2 linked regions of the Haloactinospora alba genome follow. The protein of the gene in region 1 interacts with the protein of each later gene in a pairwise test. Links are inferred from orthologs where the notes say so. Each region holds a gene or a part of one and is shown in the gene's direction. Other genes may lie near its edges.

Region 1 (6,087 bases):
GTGACGCTGGCCACCGCCCTGTCGGCGGTCCTGCACGAGGCGGCGGTGATGCTGGCCTCGGCCCGGCAGGGACCGGAGACGCTCGCCACCGCCTGGCGGTTCCTGCGGCACCGCCGCGCGCACGCGATGGGTGCCGCCCGGGCGCAGGAGAGGCCCTGGCGCGCGTTCCCCACCCGGGACGACCTCAGCGCGACCAGGGAACGGTTGGAGACCGCGCTGCGCTGCGCTCCCGCCGCGACCGCCGCGGCGGTCGCGGCGGCCGGGGCGGTGGCCGCCCTCACTCTTCCCGCGGCGAGCGCGCTTCCGGACGGCGCGGGCGACGGGGGAGTCGCGGTGGCCGCCGTCACGGTGCAGGAGGCCGGGCAGTGGCTCCGGGCGTTGCCCGCCCACGAGCGGCTGTGGGCGGCAGCCGCGGCGTTCGCCCTGGTGAACCTGGTCACGGTCGGGGTGGGCGTGCCGCACACCCACCCCGCGCTGCGCAACGTGCTGCGTCACCCGGGCAGCAGCCTCAGCACGATCCTGGGGGCCGCCGCTCCGGGCCAGCTCGGCTACGTCGCCGTGCCCCTGCTGGGCGGACTGCTTCCCGCAGGGGTGGTGCGGCTGCTGCGCCCCCGGTGAGGGGAGTTGTTCCTCACAGCCGCACCAGGTGCTCCAACGGGAACGGGGGACGTGCCAGCGGCCGCACCGCCAGCCGCAACAGCGCCAGCGGAGTGTCGTCACCGGCGGTGCGGTTGCCGTTCAACCGGCCGCATCCGGTGCAGCGGTGGATCAGGGCCCACTCGCCGTCCCCGCGCACGGACACGGACGGGAGCGGCACTCCGCCTTGCGGTCGCCGGGTGCGCCGTCGTCGACGTGCCTGCTCCACAGGCACACGGGACAGTGGTTGCGGTGCGCCGTCCCCGGTGCGCTGGCCGCCACGTCCGTGCGGCAGTTGAGGCAGCGGAACGACGCGGTACGGGAACGCTGTCGGTTCTGGGACACAGTGGTACTCCAGACGGGAACTCGGGTGGTGACGGGTGTCTCCGTCCTCCGAGCGCGCCCGGCGCCCCGTGCGGGAGTCGTGTCCCGCGCCGCCGGCCGTCGGGGGTCAGGCCGGCGGCGCGTCCCCGGCACGGGAGATGCGGGGCGCACTCGGAGCAGTCCGGTTCGTCGGCACGGGGCCACCTCTCTTCGTTCCACGACACCGCGGTCCGCCCGACAGTCGACCACCGCGGTACGGGCGGCGCAACCCGATTTCTCCGTACCGGTGACCGCGCACCCGTGCCAGACTGGACAGCATGCCGCCTACGTTCGCCGAAGCCCGCGTCGACCTGGGCGCGATCCGGGACAACATCGCGACCCTCCAGCGCACAGCACCCCGTTCGGCCGTCATGGGAGTGGTCAAGGCCGACGGTTACGGACACGGAATGCTTCCCGCCGCCCGGGCGATGCTGGCCGGCGGGGCGACGTGGCTGGGAACGGCGTTCGTGGAGGAGGCGCTCGAACTGCGCGACGCCGGCGTCGCCGCGCCGGCGGTCGCCTGGATCCTCCCGCCGGGCGCGCCCCTGGCCGACGCGGTCGCCGCCGGGATCGACCTCGGGGTGAGCACCCCCTCCCTCGTCACCGAGGCCGCCGCCGCGGGACGGGCGGCGGGGCGGCCCGCACGGGTGCACCTGAAGGCCGACACCGGTCTGAGCCGCGGCGGTGTCGTCGCCGAGCACTGGCCCGCCACCGTGGAGGCGGCGGCGCGCGCCGAGCAGGCGGGCGAACTGCGGGTGACCGGTGTCTTCTCCCATTTCGCCTGCGCGGACGAACCCGGCCACCCGTCCATCGCCGTCCAGCAGGAGGCGTTCGACACGGCGCTGCGGGCCGCCCGCGAGGCCGGGCTGCGGCCCGAGGTGCGTCACCTGGCGAACTCCGCGGCGACCCTGACCCTGCCGGATACCCACTTCGACCTGGTGCGGGCGGGTATCGCCGCCTACGGCCTGAGCCCCATCCCGGACCTCGCGGACACCGGCCTGCGCCCGGCCATGACGCTGCGCTGCGCCATCGCCCTGGAGAAGCGCGTACCGCCCGGCAGCGGGGTGTCCTACGGTCACCGTTACACCACCGACCGGGAGACGACGCTGGCCCTCGTCCCGCTCGGCTACGCCGACGGGGTGCCGCGCGCCGCCTCCAACGCCGCACCGGTGCTGGTCGCCGGGAAGCGGCGCACCATCTCCGGGACGGTGTGCATGGACCAGTTCGTCGTGGACCTCGGGGACGACGCCACGAACGGCCACGGCGAGTACGCCGTGCTGTTCGGCCCCGGTGACAGCGGCGAGCCCACCGCCCACGACTGGGCGAGCGTCCTGTCCACGATCCCCTACGAGGTGGTCACCCGCGTCGGCCCGCGGGTGCCGCGCGTCCACGTCGGCGTCTGCTGACGCCCATCCCGCGGGCCGCACGGGCGCTGCCGCCGCGGCCCTACCCTGGGAGGGAGCCCCGCGACGGGAACGGGGACCACCGGAACAGAGCACCACGGTGAGCCAATGTCTGACACCACAGCAGCGACCGCCGCGCACACCACCACTGTCACCGCGGCGAGTGACGCCGCCATGCGGGAACTCGGGCGGAGCCTGGCCGGCCGGTTGCGCGCCGGCGACCTGCTGATCCTCTCCGGCCCGCTGGGAGCGGGGAAGACCACCCTCACCCAGGGGATCGCCGAGGGGCTGGGGGTGCGCGGTCCGATCACCTCGCCCACCTTCGTACTGACGCGTGTCCACCCCTCCCGCAGCGGCGGACCCGACCTGGTGCACGCGGACGCCTACCGGTTGGCCGACGCCGCGGAGCTCGACGACATCGACCTGGACTCGAGCCTGGACGACACGGTCACCGTCGTGGAGTGGGGCTCGGGCCTCGCGGAGGAGCTGTCCGAGCGGCGGCTGGAGGTCGACATCGAACGCCACCCCGACGAGACCCGGATCGTGCGGTTCACCGGCCACGGCGACCGGTGGTCCGGCGCGCTCCCCGACACCGAATAAGCTGGTTGGCCGTGCTGCTTCTGGCTTTCGACACCGCTACCCCCGCCGTGACCGCAGCGGTATGCGCGGACGACGGGAAGAACGTCAACGTGCGCGCGAGCGCCTCCTCGGTGGACGCCCGCCGCCACGGTGAGCTGCTGACCCCGACCATCCGGCGGGTCCTCGACGAGGCGGGCGCCTCCCCGGGCGACCTCACCCACGTCGCCGTCGGTATCGGGCCCGGCCCCTACACCGGGCTGCGTGTGGGGTTGGCCACCGCCCAGGCGCTCGCCGGTTCCCTCGGTATCCCGTGCCACGGGGTTCCCACCCTGGACGCGGTCGCGTTCGCCTCCGGGCGGCGGGAACCGTTCATCGCGGTCAGCGACGCCCGCCGCAAGGAGGTGTTCTGGGCGCACTACGCCAACGCGGCCACCCGCACGGGCGAGATCGCCGTCGACCGTCCCGCCGACGTCGCCACCGGCGGCCTCCCGGTAGTGGGCCACGGCGCGTGGCTCCACGCCGACGTGTTCGGCGTGTCCGCCGAGGACGCCGAGCCGCTGTACCCCTCGGCCGCCGCCCTGGGCGAGGTCGCGCTCGGCCGGCTGAATGCCGGGGAGGAGCTTCCCGCCGCACGGCCGCTCTACCTCCGCAGACCCGACGCCGCCCAGCCGGGCTCCCCCAAGAAGGTGCGACAGTGACGGACGCCACCCCCGACTACGAACTGCGCCGGATGGCCGACGAGGACGTCGCCGCGGTGATGGAGCTGGAACGCGCCGTGTTCCACGGCGAGGCCTGGACCGAGGGGATGCTGCGCTCGGAGGTGGCCGAGCCCACCCGCTACTACATCGTGGCCGTCCAACCGGACCCGGGCGAGCGCATGGTCCTTCCGGGACGTCCGGGCAACCCGGAACGCGGCGAGATCCTCGGCTACGCCGGGCTGCGCATGGTCCCGCCGGAGGGCGACGTGCAGACGATCGCGGTGTCGTCCGCCCAGTGGGGCCGGGGGATCGGTGCCGCCCTGCTGACCGGGCTGCTCGACCGGGCCCGCCAGGAGGAACTGACCGAGGTCTTCCTGGAGGTGCGCTCGGACAACCCCCGGGCGCAGGAACTCTACCGGCGGTTCGGTTTCACCGAGATCGGGACGCGACGCAACTACTACCGGGACGCGGACGCGATCGTGATGCGCCGTACCGCACCGGAACAGGAACGACCCTCCGAGGGGAGTCACCATGGCCAGTAACGACGGTCACCCGCTGGTTCTGGGTATCGAGACCTCCTGCGACGAGACCGGTGTCGGTCTCGTGCGCGGGTGCGAGCTTCTCAGCGACGAGGTCGCCTCCAGCGTCGAGCAGCACGCCCGGTTCGGCGGGGTCGTGCCGGAGGTGGCCAGCCGCGCCCACCTCGAGGCGATGTCACCCACCGTGGAGCGGGCGCTGGACAGCGCGGGCGCGCGCCTCGAGGACGTGGACGCGATCGCCGTCACCGCCGGCCCCGGGCTGGCGGGAGCGCTGCTGGTGGGCGTGTCGGCGGCGAAGGCCTACGCGTTGGCGCTGGACAAACCGCTCTACGGCGTGAACCACCTGCTCGGGCACGTGGCGGTCGACCAGCTGGAGCACGGCCCCCTGCCCACCCCCTGCGTCGCGCTGCTGGTCTCCGGCGGGCACACCTCGCTGCTGCTGGTGCGGGACGTCGCCACGGACGTGCGGCTGCTCGGCGACACGGTGGACGACGCCGCCGGCGAGGCCTACGACAAGGTGGCGCGGCTGCTGGGGCTGCCGTACCCGGGCGGTCCGCCGATCGACCGCGCTGCCCGGGAGGGCGACCCGCTGGCGCTCCGGTTCCCGCGCGGCAAGCTGGGGGACGGCAGCTACGACTTCTCGTTCTCCGGTCTGAAGACCGCGGTGGCGCGGCAGGTGGAGGACGGGCAGAGCAACGGCCTCCAGCCGTCCGTGCCCGACATCGCGGGGGCGTTCCAGGAGTCCGTGGTGGACGTGCTCACCCGCAAGGCCGTGGACGCGTGCGTGGAGTACGGCGTGGGGCACCTGGTGATCAGCGGGGGTGTGGCGGCGAACTCGCGGCTGCGCGACCTCGCGGGCCAGCGCTGCGCCGAGACCGGGGTGGAGCTGCGGATTCCCCGGCCGCGGCTGTGCACCGACAACGGGGCGATGATCGCCGCGCTCGGGGCCGACATCGTCGCGGCCGGTTTCCCCCCGTCACCGCTGGATCTGGCCACCGACACCTCCCTGCCGGTGGAACGGCCGCTGGCGGGATGATCCGCACCGCCCGCGCGGCGTGCACCGGCCGGCGCACGGGTCCCGCCGGCGGGGGGTGACACGCGAGGGGGCCGACCGCGCGGGCCGGCCCCTGCCGTGAGCGTCGGAAGCGACGAGTCGGGTTCCTCTACTCGTCGTCGTCCTCGTCCTCGTCGTCCTTGCGGCGCTTCTTCTTCCGGTCGCCCGGCCGCAGCAGCGCCTCGGCGAGGGCGAGCATGGTCTCCTCCAGCGACGCCAGGCGCTTGGTGATGTCGTCGTGCGACGTCTCCACCGTGTCGCTGACCGTCTCCTCGAACTCGTGCCGGTCGGGCCGGGACTGCAGCTCACGCATCAGCGGTTCGAGGGAGTCCACCAGCCGCTGGTCGATCGCGGCGAGCTTGTCGGAGTGGTCGACCTGCGGGCGCTCCGCAAGTTCGGTGAGCCGGCGGTGCAGCTCGCTGACCTCCATGTTCGCGGGGAGCTGGCTGAGGCGCTGGTTGAGCGCCTCCAGCCGGTCGTCGACCGCCTCCAGCCGGCCGTCCACACCGGTGATGTGGCCGTTGACCCCTTCGAACTGGCCCTCGACGCCGTTGACCCGGCCCTCGATGCCTTCCAGGCGCCCGTTGATGCCGTCGAGTCGTCCGTCGACACCGTCGACCTTGCCCTCCACACCTTCGAAGCTGCCGTCGAAGTGTCCCTCGAAGGTGTCGAACCGTTCGCTCAGCCGGCCGAGTTTGTGCTCGAAGTCGCCGCTGAGGCTGGTGAAGTGCTGGTCGACCTTCTCGGTGATCCCCTTGCCGTGCTGGTCGACCTTCTCCGTGAGGTCCTTCTCGTGCTGGTCGAGCCGTTCGTGC
Region 2 (6,233 bases), on another replicon or contig:
ACGGCGGCTCCTCGGGGAAGTCCGGCATCGGCGGACGGGGCGGTTTCCGCGTCACCGGCCGTGTACCGATACCGGCCGACACCCTCTCCTCCGCGCCGGAGGAAGCCTCACCGTCCGGTTCCGGCTCCCCGGCCGGCTCCGGAGCCCCGTCGGCGTTCTCGGGCGTGCCGGGGGTCGCGTCCCCGGCTGTGATGTCGGCCTCGTCGCTGGTGGGGTCCGCTGGCGGCGGATCGTGCACGAACCCCTCGTCCGCGGCGGCGCTCCCGTCCGGAACGGGGTCCGCGCCGTGCGGCGCCTGTCCGTCCGTTTCCGCCTCGGGTTCCGGTGGCACGCCGGCGTGCCCCGGGTGCGCTGCCTGCTGCGGGGTGCGTTTCGGCAGCGGTTCGGCGTCCGGAACCGGCGCGCCCGCCGTGGTGGCTTCCGGTGCCGCCCCGGCTGTGTCCTCCGCCTCCGCGGCTTCCGTGCCGCCGGCGGCCTGCGTGTCCTCGGTCCCCGCTGCGACGGGTTCCGGCGGCTGGCCGACGGACGAGACGGGCGAGGGGTCGGACACCTCCGCCGGTGCGGTCTCCGCGGGGGAAGCCTCCCGGAGGTCCGTCTCGGCACCGCCCGTCTCGGGAGCGGGACCGTCCGGGGCGCTCCGCGGCGGGACCACCTCGACACCCTCGTCGCTGCCCGTGCCGCGGTCCCCGGCGTCCCGCGCCTCCGGGATGGGGGCCGTGTCCGCTTCCGCGGCCCCGTCGGTCCGGGGCGGGTCGGACTCCCCGCGCTCCGGGGGCTCCGGCTCGGACATGGGGACGATGTCCCGGTCCTGGTCGTCGCTCTGCCCGTCGCCGTCCTGGGCGGGGACGGGTTCCCGCCCCCGCTCCTGTGCGGTGGTGACCTCCCCGCGCAGGTACATCAGCACCCACAGGAAGATCCGGAAGGCCACCAGCAGCGCCAGCCACGGCGCGGCGGCGGTGACCACCACCGCGATGCGCCAGGCCAGGTGGTGGTCCGTGGCCTGCAGGACACTGGCGCCCGCCGCGACCAGGATCAGCGCGAGAATCAGCACGTCGACCCAGATCCGGCGGCGCCGCGGAGCGGCGCGGAGCAGGTAGCTGGTCCAGAACGACATCAACAGCAGGAGGGTGAAGCCCGCCGGGTACAGGTGGGCGTAACGCGGCTCGACGTTGCCCTGCAGCGCCACCTGGTAGATGCCGTTGTAGGAGAGCAGCACGGCGAACGCGGCGATGATCAGCACACCGAGCCCGGTCAGTCCGATGGCGGCGGCGCCGGATCGTTGTCGGGGTTCGGCGCCGCCGGTGCCGGCGCTGGACGGTCTCGTGGAGGTTTTAGCGGCCATTGTGCGCAGCAGGGTAGCCCAGGAGATGCCACGAACACGAGATCGCACGCGGTATCGGTGGAAAACGGGAACGGGCGGCGCGTCGGGGAACGCCCGGCAGCGCCCGTGGAACACCTGCTCACCAGGTGAGGTGGGAGGTTTCGGGCATGGCCGATCGTGGTCAGCGGTCGTGCCCTTATTTCGGGTTCCGTGAACGGTGACGGGCGTGAAACGGCTACCCTTGGCAACGTGAGTCTGCGCTTCTACGACACTCGAACCCGCACGGTCCGCGACTTCACCCCGCTACGCGAGGGGTGTGCGTCGCTGTACCTGTGCGGCGCCACGGTGCAGGCGCCACCGCACATCGGCCACATCCGTTCCGGGGTGAACTTCGACGTGCTGCGGCGGTGGCTCATGTACAGGGGCTACAGCGTCACCCTGTGTCGTAACGTCACCGACATCGACGACAAGATCATCAACACCGCGCACTCCGAGGGGGTGCCGTGGTGGGAGATCAGTGAGCGCAACCAGCGCGCGTTCACCCACGCCTACGACATCCTGGGCTGCCTGCCGCCGACGGTGGAGCCGCGGGCCACCGGCCACGTGCCCGAGATGATCGAACTGATGCGCACCCTCATCGACAGCGGCCACGCCTATGAGGCCGGGGACGGCTCCGGCGACGTCTACTTCGACGTGCGCTCGTTCCCGGACTACGGGGCCCTGTCGAACCAGCGCCTCGAACAGATGCGCGGCGCGGGGGACACGGACACCGACAGCGGCAAACGCGACCCCCGCGACTTCGCCATGTGGAAGGGCGCGCGTCCGGGGGAGCCGAGCTGGGACACCCCGTGGGGGCGGGGGAGGCCCGGTTGGCACCTCGAGTGCTCGGCGATGTCCACCAAGTACCTCGGCGGCACGTTCGACATCCACGGCGGCGGGCTCGACCTGGTGTTCCCGCACCACGAGAACGAGATCGCGCAGTCCCAGGGGGCGGGCCACGGCTTCGCCCGGTACTGGCTGCACAACGGCCTGCTGACCACCAGCGGCGAGAAGATGAGCAAGTCCTTCGGGAACTCGCTGCTGATCCCGCAGATGGTGCGCAAGGTACGCCCGATCGAGCTGCGCTACTACCTCGCCCAGGCGCACTACCGTTCCACGATCGACTACTCGGACGAGGCGCTGTACGAGGCGGCCGCGGCGTTCCAGCGCATCAGCGGCTTCCTGACCCGGGCCGCCGAGATGGTCGGCACGGTGGAACCCGCGGCCGAGGTGCCGGAGGAGTTCGCCGCGGCGATGGACGACGACCTCTCGGTGTCCCAGGGGCTCGCGGTGGTCCACAACCATGTGCGGGACGGGAACGCGGCGCTCACCGACGGCGCCAAGGACCGGGTGGCCGAGCTCGCGGCGCGGGTGCGGGCGATGCTCGGCGCCGTGGGGCTGGACCCGTTCAGTGAACAGTGGGCGGGCAGCGGCGACAGTGGCCTGCGCGAGGTGGTGGACGCCCTCGTGTCCGTGGCACTGGAGCAGCGCCAGGCCGCCCGGTCACGCAAGGACTACGCGGCCGCCGACGAGATCCGTGACCAGCTTCTCGCGGCGGGTATAGCGGTCGAGGACACCCCGCGCGGGCCGCGCTGGGAACTCAGACGCGGCTGACGAGCGGGAATTCGCGGTCCCGCGCGACAGCGAACCAATGGGAGGGACGGCGTAATGCCGGCCAAGAGAAACAAGAAGGGCCCCACAAAGGGCAGCGGCGGCAAAGGGAAACGCGCCCTCCAGGGGAAGAAGGGCACCCTTCCCGCCGAACAGCGGCACTGGTACCCGAAGAAACAGCACGCGAAAGCCGTTAAGCAGGAAAAGAGAGCGGAGCAGAAACCCGCCCCGGACAGAACCGCGCCCGCCGGCCGTCGGAATACCGCACCGAGCGGAAAGGACGGTCCGGAACTGCTGGTCGGACGGAACCCGGTGGTGGAGGCGCTGCGTTCCGGCGTTCCGGCGACGAAACTGTTCCTGGCGAACAGCCTGGAGCAGGACGCGCGGGTGACCGAGGCGGCCCGCCTCGCCGGCGAGGCCGGGGTGACGGTGCACGAGGTGCGCCGCGCGGAGCTGGACCGCCAGTGCGAGAACAGCGGACAGGAGAAAGCGGCCCACCAGGGGCTGGTGCTGCAGGTGCGGCCGTACCGCTACTGGGCGGCCGAGGACCTGCTGGAGTCGGCGCGCGAGTCGTCCACATCGCCGCTGGTGGTGGCGCTGGACGGGGTGACCGACCCGCACAACCTGGGGGCGGTGGCGCGTTCCGCCGCCGCGTTCGGCGCGCACGGGCTCCTCGTTCCGGAACGCCGCGCGGCGGGTGTGACGACGGCGGCGTGGAAGACGTCGGCGGGTGCGCTCGCGCGTCTCCCGGTCGCCCAGGCCACCAACCTGTCCCGCGCGTTGGCGGGCTACAAGCAGGAGGGGGTGTTCGTCGCGGGGCTGGACTCCGAGGGGGACACCCGGCTGGACGAGCTGCCGGTTGCGAGCGACCCGCTGGCGATCGTGGTCGGCTCGGAGGGCAAGGGAGTGAGCCGGCTCGTCCGCGAGACGTGCGACGTGGTCGCCACGATCCCGATCAGCGGTGTGGAGTCGCTGAACGCGTCGGTCGCCGCGGGGGTTTCCCTGTACGAGGTGAACCGCCGCCGCGCGTTTGGGCAGTAGCCGCGAACCTGTACCATGCCTGTAGGGCCAGCGGCGCCCGGCCGACGTAGCTCAATCGGCAGAGCAATCGCCTTGTAAGCGATAGGTTAGGGGTTCGATTCCCCTCGTCGGCTCTTCTGCTGACATGGTTCCAGATCACGGGCGAAACGACGGCGGCAGTCCGGGGTGCTCCCGGGTGGCCGCCGTTTTTGTTGGTGTGGTCGGCCGGGGCACGTCGTTCCCTGCGTTTCCGCGGACTGAGGTCTATCCCCGCGTGCGCGGGGCTCACGTTGGCCCACAGCTCGTAGTACTGACTCACGGGGGTCCATCCCCGCGTGCGCGGGGAGCATCGTGGTCATGTCGCTTGAGACATACGCCCGTGTGGGTCCATCCCCGCGTGCGCGGGGAGCATACGTAGTCGAGCTGCTGCTGCTCGATGTTGGAGGGTCCATCCCCGCGTGCGCGGGGAGCATACATACTCCAAGCGACCAGGAGCTCAAACATCGGGTCCATCCCCGCGTGCGCGGGGAGCATCCTCTCTGACCTGGTCTTCTAGGTCGCGCGCATGCCCGTGTGTGCAACTTCTGGATATTCGGACATAGTACGCACACCCCTCACAAACGGACCACTGTCAGGCGGCGCGGCATCCACCACCGCGGCGAGGCCAGGAGACCACAACTGTCCTTACCGCGCACGCCCTGCCGACCACACCTCCGCGCGATCCCGGTGGGGTACCGAGGCTGAGAACGCGCCCCTACTCCCGCCCGTGTGTGGACCCGCTGCCAGCACAGCTCACAGGTGACCTCACCCGGCCCCATCCCCACATACGTGGGGCTCACTCCCGAGTTGCCCATGTGGTGCACCACGACAGCGGTCCATCCCCACGTGCGTGGGGATCACGGCCACCACCTGCGATAATGCGTGGCGTTATTCTTTTGTGATTCCACAGGGCCGGTATTCCGGCGAATGCGGTCAAGATCTGACCATACCGTTCCATCGGCCTGCACACATTCCCCTGAGAACACGAAAGTCTGGCCGCCCCTGGACGCAAGATGAAGGGGAAGAACGCCCGGGGGCGGAGTGTTCCCCCCATTACCTTTTAGGGCAGTTCCGCAACGGAACTCCCGGCCTTCGGCCCGGCATGACTGCTCCCCCCTGTCACCCATGATCCGGGGGGTGGTGTCACTGGGACCGAAGGCACCGCCAGACCGCTAATAGAAGCACGATCCGCCCTGGGCAGGATCTTCGTAATGTGGATGCCGGCAGACGGTGCCCGCCACGGCCGGGAAGACACATCATCAGCCAGGAGCACACGTGGCCGACACCCCCGATGACATCGGCGTCTACCTCGGCCTGGACGTCGGTAAAGGCGAACACCACGCCCGCGGCGTGACCCCCTCCGGAAAGACCGTGTTCGACAAGCGCCTGCCCAACAGCGAACCCAAACTCCGCCAGATGCTGGACAAGCTTTCCGCCAAGCACGGCACGGTGCTGGTCGTCGTCGACCAGCCCGCCTCGATCGGCGCGCTTCCGCTGGCTGTGGCCCGCGATGCCGGCTGCGCGGTGGCCTACCTGCCCGGACTGACCATGCGGCGTGTGGCCGACCTGTATCCCGGCGAGGCCAAGACTGATGCCCGTGATGCGGCGGTGATCGCTGATGCGGCCCGGGCAATGCCCCACACCTTGGGCGATGTGGCCCCTGATGACGAGACCACCGCCGCGCTGGCCATGATCGTAGGCCACGACGACGACCTGGCCGCCGAGGCCACCCGCACCCGCAACCGGCTGCGTGGGCTGCTCACCCAGCTCCACCCCGCCCTGGAGCGCGTCGTGGGCCCCGGATGGACCACCCCGCGGTGCTCACGCTCCTTCAGCGCCACCCCACACCTGCGCGTCTGCGCGAGGCCGAACGCGCTGGCCTGCTCGAGCTGATCCGCCCCGAGGCCCCTCGGATGGCCCAGCGCCTCATCGACGAGATCGTCGCGGCCCTGGACGAACAGACGGTCGTAGTGGCCGGTACCGAGGCTGCGGCCACCGTGATCACCAACCTCGCTTCCTCCCTGCACACCACCCTGCAGCAACGCAGCGCCCTGGCCACCGAGGTCGAGACCCTGCTGGAGGCCCACCCTCTTGCGAGGGTCCTGACCTCGATGCCCGGAACCGGGGTCAGGACCGCAGCCAGGATCGTGATCGAGGTGGGCGACGGCTCGGCCTTTGCCAGTGCGTCCCACCTGGCCTCGTA

What was found.
Region 2: the proteins of tsaE (region 1) and rlmB interact in binary tests that used the Escherichia coli proteins (3 or more experiments, as listed by UniProt). The link is inferred for Haloactinospora alba from one-to-one orthologs.

Annotation. Positions count from the first base shown.
Region 1 is NZ_VFQC01000001.1:3,261,233-3,267,319, reverse strand. The notes cover bases 1,427-4,256. They hold tsaE (tRNA (adenosine(37)-N6)-threonylcarbamoyltransferase complex ATPase subunit type 1 TsaE), read left to right. Parts: upstream 1,427-2,510; coding sequence 2,511-3,002; downstream 3,003-4,256. Other genes in these bases: tsaD (tRNA (adenosine(37)-N6)-threonylcarbamoyltransferase complex transferase subunit TsaD), read left to right, coding at 4,211-4,256; rimI (ribosomal protein S18-alanine N-acetyltransferase), read left to right, coding at 3,712-4,221; tsaB (tRNA (adenosine(37)-N6)-threonylcarbamoyltransferase complex dimerization subunit type 1 TsaB), read left to right, coding at 3,014-3,679; alr (alanine racemase), read left to right, coding at 1,427-2,405. Also shown: FHX37_RS14635 (PrsW family intramembrane metalloprotease), read left to right, coding at 1-618; more of alr, read left to right, coding at 1,278-1,426; more of tsaD, read left to right, coding at 4,257-5,254; FHX37_RS14600 (apolipoprotein A-IV repeat region-like domain-containing protein), read right to left, coding at 5,382-6,087. UniProt on the Escherichia coli protein: Required for the formation of a threonylcarbamoyl group on adenosine at position 37 (t(6)A37) in tRNAs that read codons beginning with adenine.
Region 2 is NZ_VFQC01000003.1:127,867-134,099, forward strand. Bases 2,045-5,020 are described here. They hold rlmB (23S rRNA (guanosine(2251)-2'-O)-methyltransferase RlmB), read left to right. Parts: upstream 2,045-3,028; coding sequence 3,029-4,012; downstream 4,013-5,020. Other genes in these bases: cysS (cysteine--tRNA ligase), read left to right, coding at 2,045-2,974. Outside these bases: FHX37_RS21125 (hypothetical protein), read right to left, coding at 1-1,342; more of cysS, read left to right, coding at 1,571-2,044. UniProt on the Escherichia coli protein: Specifically methylates the ribose of guanosine 2251 in 23S rRNA.